2 regions of the Acidovorax sp. GW823-FHT02H02 genome follow, and region 2 is predicted to be linked to the other one. Evidence: predicted binding sites of a transcription regulator. Region 2 holds the regulator's gene; the other holds the start of a gene.
The links. Region 2 encodes NrdR, which represses ribonucleotide reductase genes. Its sites were predicted from a motif close to CACNANATNTNGTG; they were not measured.

Region 1 (4,416 bases), on a different contig from region 2:
CTGGAGACGCGCTCGCCCATGTACAGGTGCAGCACGGTGCCGCCCGTGTACTTGCCCTGCAGGGCCTCCTGCCGCTGCAGCGCCTCGAAAGGGTCGTCGGTGAAGCCCACGGGCAGCTGCGACGAGTTGGTGTAGTACGGCTGCTCCACGGTGCCCGCCTGCAGGATGGCAGGCCAGCGCTTCTTGTCTTCCTTGGCGAAGCGGTAGGTCGTGCCTTCGGCGGGCGTGGCCTCCAGGTTGTAGAGGTGGCCGGTTTCTTCCTGGAAGGCGGTCATGCGCTCGCGCACATGGTCGAGCAGGCGCACCGCCAGCGCGTGGCCGCGCTCGCTGGTGATGTCGTGCGCGTCACCCGTGAAGTTGCGCACCATCTCGTTGATGCCATTCACGCCCAGTGTGCTGAAGTGGTTGCGCAGCGTGCCCAGGTAGCGTTTGGTGTAGGGGAACAGGCCCTGGTCCATGAGGCGCTGGATGAGCTTGCGCTTGGTCTCCAGGCTTTGCTTGCCCAGCTCCATGAGGTGGTCGAGCGCGGTGAACAATGCCGTCTCATCGCCTGCGTGCAGATAGCCGAGACGCGCGCAGTTGATGGTGACCACGCCCAGGCTACCCGTCTGCTCGGCGCTGCCGAACAGGCCGTTGCCGCGCTTGAGCAATTCGCGCAGGTCGAGCTGCAGGCGGCAGCACATGGAGCGCACCATGTTCGGTTCCAGCTCGGAATTGATGAAGTTCTGGAAGTACGGCAGGCCGTACTTGGCCGTCATCTCGAACAGCAGCCGCGCGTTCTCGCTCTCCCACGGAAAGTCCTTGGTGATGTTGTACGTGGGGATGGGGAAGGTGAACACGCGGCCCTTGGCATCGCCCGTGGTCATGACGTCGATGTAGGCGCGGTTGATGAGGTCCATCTCGGCCTGCAGCTCGCCGTAGCTGAACGGCATCTCCTTGCCCGCAATCACCGGCACCTGCTCGCGCAGATCGTCGGGGCAGATCCAGTCGAAGGTGAGGTTGGTGAACGGCGTCTGCGTGCCCCAGCGCGATGGCACGTTGAGGTTGTAGACCAGCTCCTGGATGCACTGGCGCACAGCGGCGTAGTCCATGGCATCGACGCGCACATAGGGCGCCATGTAGGTGTCGAACGACGAGAAGGCCTGCGCACCCGCCCATTCGTTCTGCAGCGTGCCCAGAAAGTTGACGATCTGCCCCACGGCGGACGACATGTGCCTGGGCGGCCCGGCCTCCACCTTGCCCGGCACGCCGTTGAGCCCTTCATGGAGCAGCGTGCGCAGCGACCAGCCCGCGCAGTAGCCGCTGAGCATGTCGAGGTCGTGGATGTGGATGTCGCCGTTGCGGTGCGCCGCGCCGATCTCGGGCGTGTAGACATGCGAGAGCCAGTAGTTGGCCGTAACCTTGCCCGCCACGTTGAGGATCAGGCCACCCAGAGAATAGCCCTGGTTGGCGTTGGCGTTCACGCGCCAGTCGGCCCGCGTGAGGTATTCGTTGATGGAGCTTTCGACATCCACCAGCGTCTGCCTGTCGGCGCGCAAGGTGGCGTGCTGCTCGCGGTAGACGATGTAGGCGCGCGCCGTGGCCAGGTGGTTGGCGGCGATGAGCGTCTGCTCGGCCACGTCCTGGATCTGCTCCACCGTGGGCGCTTCGCCATGGAAGCGGTGGATCAGCACCTTGGTGACCTGTGCGGTGAGCAGTGCAGCCTCTTCGGCGCCATATTCGCCCGCAGCCTGCCCGGCGCTGGCGAGTGCGGCACGGATGCGTTCGGCGTCAAAAGGAACGCGCTGCCCGCTGCGCAAAACGACTTCACCGGGCAAGGTGACAAGGGTGGACGCCATGGGTTCTCACAATCCGTCAAGGGGGTTAAAACACTACCTATGGTGTGTACGATACCCATCAAACACTACCTGTAGTTTGATAAAGCACAAACTGCGGACAGGGCCAGATCGCTGGAATGCGCGTTCTGCCGCTGCAGCGCCTTCGCGTGATGCACCTTGAACAACCCCTTCTGCAAGCTTGGCCAGGGGCGCATGGCGGAGTGACGCCGACACGGGCACTGGTACATACTGCCGCCTTGACACCCCCTGCGGATGCCCTCGCCTCCACGCACCCTGACCTTCACCTACGACATGACCCCCATGCACCGCCCCCGCACCACGGCCGCCATCGCCGCCGTGATGGGCCGTGGCCCACGGCAGGAAGGAGGCAGGCGCGCCCTGCCAGCGCTGCCGCAACGACTGTGCGTTGGCCTGTTGGCCCTGGTGCTCGCAGGTTGCGCCGCACACAGCCCCGACCTGCCCGCGCAGCGGGCGCCCGACGACAGTGCCAGCGCCCGCTACGGCGCCGACCTGGACTATTGCAGGCAGCACGCCGCCCAGGTGGGCGTAGTGGCTGAAACGCTGGACGGCCTGGTACAGGGCGCGCTGGTGACGGCTGCGCTGGTGTGGGGCCTGGGCTACGGGCACGACACGGTGCGCGACTGGGCGGCCGTGGGCGGCGTGCTGGGTGCAACGCAGGGGCTGCAGGCGCTGGAGCGGCGCCGGCAAACCGAGGCCGCCTGCATGGCGACCCGGGGGCATGGCCCGGTGGCGGCCGCGCCCCAACCGGCGCCACCGCGCCCCGCGCCCGCGCTTGCACTGCCCCGCCAGATTGGCACCGACGCCTTCAGCGCCGAGCGCCTGGCGCGCAGCCAGTCGTGCAGCGAACAGCCGCTGGCATCGCTGGCGGCCAAGGGCCCGGGGTTCGAGACCTACAGTGTGGCCTGCACCAACGGCGATGCGCTGGCGATCCGCTGCGAGTTCGGCAATTGCAGGGTGTTGCGCTGAAGTGCGTGGTGCGCGGCCCACGAGTTCTCACAATATTTCGCACACCCCCCGCACACCCCCGTGCACCTTGCCTGGCCATTTTTTCCCGGACATCATGGTGGCCGCCCGAAGGTAGACGAAAGAGGCCCACACCATGACCGCCTGGCGCACGCACGAGGTTTTCAATCAGTTCGACGAACTGGCCGATTTCAACCTGCTCGGCACCGATGCCGCCCTGGGCGAAGCCCTGGAGCGTGCGGGCGCGCTCTGGGCGCGGCCGCAGCTATCGGCCTACGGCCAGCAGCTGGGCGCGCAGGAAACTTGGCGCCTGGCCGAGGAGGCGAACCGCCACACGCCCACGCTGCACGGTTTTGACCCACGCGGGCGGCGCATCGACAGCGTGGAGTTCCACCCAAGCTGGCACGCGCTCATGGCCTTGTACCGCGGGCAGGGCCTGGTCGCACAGCCGTTTCGCGACGCACAGCCCGGCCGCTGGGCCGCCTGGGCGGCGGGTTTTTATCTGCATGGCCAGGTGGAGCAGGGCACGCTGTGCCCGGCCACCATGACCACGGCGAGCATTCCGGTGCTGCAGAAAGAGCCCGCGCTGTGGGCGCAGCTGCAGGCCCCGCTGTTCAGCAACGACTACGACGCGCGCGATGTGCCGCTGGCGCAGAAACACGCGATCTGGCTGGGCATGGGCATGACCGAAAGGCAGGGCGGCTCGGATGTGCGCGCCAACACCACGCTGGCCACGCCCTTGCGTTCGGGTCCCGGTGCAGGCGGGCGCGGTGGCGAATACCTGCTGCGTGGCCACAAATGGTTTTTCTCGGCGCCCATGTGCGACGCGCACCTGGTGGTGGCGCGCACGGCCGAGGGCGGCCACGCCTGCTTCTTCGTGCCGCGCTGGCGGCCCGACGGCAGCAAGAACGCGGTGATCGTGCAGCGCCTCAAGGACAAGGTGGGCAACCGCAGCAATGCGAGCAGCGAGGTCGAGTTCGAGGATGCCTGGGGCATCCTGATGGGCGAGGAAGGACGCGGCATCCCCACCATCATCGAGATGGCCACCACCACCCGGCTGAACTGCGTGCTGGGCAGCGCCGCCATCCTGCGCCAGGCCACCGTGCAGGCGCTGGCCTATGCCCGCCAGCGCCAGGCCTTTGGCAGGCCCTTGGCCGAGCAGCCACTGATGCGCGCGGTGCTGGTCGACCTGGCGCTGGAAAGCGAGGCCGCGCTGGTGTTGGCCATGCGGCTGGCCGAGGCCTTCGAGCGTGACGACAGCCCCGTGCAGCGCGCCTGGAAGCGCGTGATGACGCCCGCCGCCAAGTTCTGGGTCTGCAAGCGCGCGGTGGAGCTGACCGGCGAGGCCATGGAAGTGTTTGGCGGCAACGGCTATGTGGACAGCAGCGTGATGGCCCGCCTGTTCCGCGAGGCGCCGGTCAACTCCATCTGGGAGGGCTCGGGCAACGTGATGTGCCTGGATGTGCTGCGCGCCATCGGCCGCGCGCCCGATGCCGCCATGGCCTTGCTGGCCGAACTGGCGGAAGCCGCTGCGGGCGAGCCGCTTTTGCAGGCCGAGCTGCAGGCGCTGCGCAGCCTGCTGGCCACGCCGCCC
Region 2 (4,416 bases):
TTACCGCCCGCCCGGACTTGCGCCAGGCAGGCGAGGAGCAGCTGAGAGACTGGCTGCAGTCCCGTCAGGTGGCCCTGCTGGACATGCCGGTCGAGCTGGATGCCAGCGAGCGCGCCACCGCCACCAATCCCAAGGATCTGCCCAAAGAGCAGGCCGCGGTGGCTTACTGGCTGAGCAAGAAGTACCGCGTCGCGCCAGAACCCCTGAGCGCGCTGGTGGCCGAAGCCTATGAAACCGGCGCCCGCACCAAGATCGATCCGACCCTGATCCTGGCCATCATGGCCATCGAGTCGAGCTTCAACCCGTTTGCCCAGAGCGCTGTGGGCGCCCAGGGCCTGATGCAGGTCATGACGCGGGTCCACACCGACAAGTACGAGAACTTCGGTGGCCATTTCGCGGCGTTCGATCCGGTCACCAACCTGCGCGTGGGTGTGAAGGTGCTGCAGGAATGCATAGCGCGGGCCGGATCGGTGGAAGGCGGACTGCGCTACTACGTGGGCGCGGCCAATCTGCCGGATGACGGTGGCTACGCCGCCAAGGTGCTGGCCGAGCATTTCCGCTTGCGCCAGGTCGCTGGTGGACGTTCTGCCCCCATGAATCCACCCGCCACCCTGTCAACCCAGGCCCCGACCCGTACCGTTCCCGTCACTGCGCCCGCCGCTGCGCCCGAAACCGCCGGCGACAAGCTCGCACTGCTGTAAGGCCCTGGAACCCCGGGCGACCAGAGCAGGCGCCAGGTGCTGGTCGGCTACACTAGCGACGTACGCGACTGGCGATAGGCGCGGCTTCCCACAGGAGGCCGCCGCTGACGTGGAAACCGGCAAGGACATGCCCCTTGCGAACCACTAGGGAGCGTGCCGCAAAGGCTCAGAACCTTCTGCGTTCCGCCGTTCGCCTGGGCAGCCCCTGTTTCAAGGGACACAAGTTCATAGGACTGCCAATACCATGTACGACCGCAAAACTCTTGTCGAGCAAACCGATCCCGAACTCTTTGCCGCCATCCAGGCCGAAAACAAGCGCCAGGAAGAGCACATCGAGCTGATCGCCAGTGAAAACTATGCCTCACCCGCCGTCATGTGGGCACAGGGCACGCAGCTGACCAATAAATACGCCGAAGGCTACCCCGGCAAGCGCTACTACGGTGGCTGCGAGCATGTGGACGTGGCCGAGCAATTGGCCATTGACCGCGTCAAGCAGATCTTCGGCGCCGAGGCCGCCAACGTGCAGCCGCACTGCGGCGCCTCGGCCAACGAAGCCGTGTTCCTGGCCTTCCTCAAGCCCGGCGACACCATCATGGGCATGAGCCTGGCCGAAGGCGGCCACCTGACGCACGGCATGCCGCTGAACATGTCGGGCAAGTGGTTCAACGTGGTCTCCTACGGCCTGGATGCCAACGAAGCCATCGACTACGACGCGATGGAGAAGAAGGCCCACGAAACCAAGCCCAAGCTCATCATCGCCGGTGCCTCGGCCTACAGCCTGCACATCGACTTCGCGCGCTTTGCCAAGGTGGCCAAGGACGTGGGCGCGATCTTCATGGTGGACATGGCCCACTATGCCGGCCTGATCGCCGCCGGCGTGTACCCCAACCCCGTGCCGCACGCCGACGTGGTCACCTCCACTACGCACAAGAGCCTGCGCGGCCCGCGTGGCGGCATCATCCTGATGAAGGCCCAGCACGAGAAGGCCATCAACAGCGCCATCTTCCCTGGCCTGCAAGGCGGCCCGCTGATGCATGTGATCGCGGCCAAGGCCGTGGCTTTCAAGGAAGCACTGCAGCCCGAATTCAAGGCCTACCAGGAACAGGTCGCCAAGAACGCCAAGGTGGTAGCCGAGACGCTGACCGCACGCGGCCTGCGCATCGTCTCCGGCGGCACGCAGAGCCATGTGATGCTGGTGGACCTGCGCGCCAAAGGCATCACCGGCAAGGAAGCCGAGGCCGTGCTGGGCGCCGCCCACATGACCATCAACAAGAACGCCATCCCCAACGACCCTGAAAAGCCGATGGTGACCAGCGGCGTGCGCATTGGCACCCCCGCCATGACCACGCGCGGTTTCAAGGAAGAAGAAGCCCGCATCACAGCCAACCTGATTGCCGACGTGCTGGACAACCCGCGCGACGAAGCCAACATCGCCGCCGTGCGCGCCAAGGTCAACGCGCTGACGGCCCGCTTCCCGGTCTACGGTTAAGTCCGGCGCGCTGCTCCGATGAAGTGCCCCTTCTGCAGCCACCAGGAAACCCAGGTCGTCGAGACCCGGGTGTCGGAAGACGGGGACTTCATTCGCCGCAGGCGGCAGTGCGGCGCCTGCGACAAGCGCTTCACCACCTACGAGCGGCCGGAAGTGAACTTCCCGGCCATCGTCAAGAAGGATGGCCGCCGCATCGAGTACGAGCGCGGCAAGCTGCTCGCCTCGTTCAACCTGGCCCTGCGCAAGCGGCCCGTGAGCACCACCCAGATCGACAGCGCCATCGAGCGCATCGAGGAAAAGCTGCTCAACCTGGGGCAGCGCGAAGTGCTTTCCAGCCGCATCGGCGAACTGGTCATGCGCGAATTGAAGAAGCTCGACAAGGTGGCCTACATCCGTTTTGCCAGCGTGTACCGCAGCTTCGAGGACATCGACGACTTCCGCGCGATGGTCGATGAGGTGCGCAAGTAAATTGCGCCAGATTGAGAGCGTTTGGGCCCAAAGCGCTTCTGTACCAGGCGCCACCAGCCATCACTTAAATAGCAAGCCGTGGATCGATGGCACCACCACGGGGCCATGGGTGCGAAAATAGGCCTCCAGCGCGCCCAGATCCTGGCCACCACTCCACAGGGCTGGCGCCTGCGCGAACACCGTGAAATTGTCACCGCCACCGGCCAGATAGTTGCTGAGGGCGACGCGCACGGTGGCCGCATCGGCCAGGGGCTGGCCATGCAGCAACATGCGGCTGATGCGCGCACCGGCCGGCTGCGAGAGATCATAGGTATAGGCAAAACCGGCGCCAGTGCGGCACAGCCCGCCAGCAGGCCCGCCGCCATGGCCATCACCGCGCGGAAGCGGTGTAGCCATCGCCGCATCGCGGGCATGCGGGTTTAGAGCAACGCCGCCCGGATGGGCGGCACGCTGGCCACCACATCGGCGCACTGGGCGCGATGGCGCAGGGCGTGGTCCATCACCACCAGGGCCAGCAGCGCCTCGGCAATGGGCGCGGCGCGGATGCCCACGCAGGGGTCGTGGCGGCCCTTGGTGATGACTTCGGCGCTGTGGCCGTGGATGTCGATCGACTCACGCGGGCTGATGATGGAGCTGGTGGGCTTAATGGCGATGCTCACTTCCAGGTCCTGCCCGGTGCTGATGCCCCCGAGCACGCCGCCGGCGTTGTTGCTGCGAAAGCCCTCTGGACTCATGGAATCGCCATGCGTGGTGCCGCGCTGGGCCACGCTGGCAAAGCCGGCACCGATCTCCACGCCCTTGACTGCGTTGAGCCCCATCATGGCGTAGGCGATGTCAGCGTCGAGCTTGTCGAACAGGGGCTCGCCCAGGCCCACCGGCACGCCCGTGGCCTGCACGCGGATGCGGGCACCGCAGGAATCGCCCGCCTTGCGCAAGGCGTCCATGTAGTCCTCCAGCTGCGCCACCTCGGCCACCGGTGCAAAGAAGGGGTTGCCAGGCACATGGTCCCAGCTTTCGAACGGGATGGGCAGCTCACCGAGCTGCGTCATGCAGGCGCGAAACTGCACACCATATTGCTGGGCCAGCCACTTCTTGGCCACCGCGCCGGCCGCCACCGTGGGCGCCGTGAGGCGGGCTGACGAGCGGCCACCACCACGCGGATCACGGATGCCGTATTTGTGCCAGTAGGTGTAGTCGGCATGGCCGGGGCGAAAGCTCTCGGCGATGTTGCTGTAGTCCTTGCTGCGCTGGTCGGTGTTGCGGATCAGCAGAGCAATGGGCGTGCCGGTGGTCTTGCCCTCGTACACGCCCGAGAGGATTTCGACCGCATCGGGCTCGTTGCGCTGCGTGACGTGGCGGCTGGTGCCGGGGCGGCGCCGGTCCAGATCGGCCTGGATGTCGGCTTCGGAGAGCGACATGCCGGGCGGGCAGCCGTCGATCACGCAGCCAATGGCCGGGCCGTGGGATTCACCAAAATTGGTGACTGCGAATAGGGTGCCGAAGGTGTTGCCGCTCATGGCGCTGGATTATCCCAGAGCCCGGCACTTGCCCCGCAATGCAGGCGGCAAAACCATCGATCCCAAAAAAAAGCTGCAACCGCTTTACCATCAAGCGCTGCAGCCCTTTTCGACCAAAGAAATGACTCAGGCCGCCGGACGCGTGTCTTCGTCCGGCCAGTCGCGGATGTAGGCCTTGAGCATCTTGTTCTCGAAGTTCTGGGCGTCCACCACGGCCTTGGCCACGTCATAAAAACTGATC

Region 1: AC1RDS_RS07535 (ribonucleoside triphosphate reductase) is a predicted target of NrdR. The motif match lies at 1,870-1,883, and genes of this name have one in related genera.

What each region holds. Positions count from the first base shown of each region.
Region 1 is NZ_JBXAJH010000005.1:133,751-138,166, reverse strand. It holds gene AC1RDS_RS07535 (ribonucleoside triphosphate reductase) at 1-1,838, opposite strand, end outside; gene AC1RDS_RS07530 (glycine zipper family protein) at 2,091-2,825, shown strand; gene AC1RDS_RS07525 (acyl-CoA dehydrogenase family protein) at 2,959-4,416, shown strand, end outside.
Region 2 is NZ_JBXAJH010000021.1:7,197-11,612, forward strand. It holds gene AC1RDS_RS18690 (lytic transglycosylase domain-containing protein) at 1-701, shown strand, start outside; ZMP/ZTP riboswitch at 756-908, shown strand; gene glyA (serine hydroxymethyltransferase) at 946-2,190, shown strand; gene nrdR (transcriptional regulator NrdR) at 2,209-2,658, shown strand; gene AC1RDS_RS18705 (5'-nucleotidase C-terminal domain-containing protein) at 2,719-3,054, opposite strand; gene aroC (chorismate synthase) at 3,078-4,175, opposite strand; gene AC1RDS_RS18715 (CBS domain-containing protein) at 4,302-4,416, opposite strand, start outside.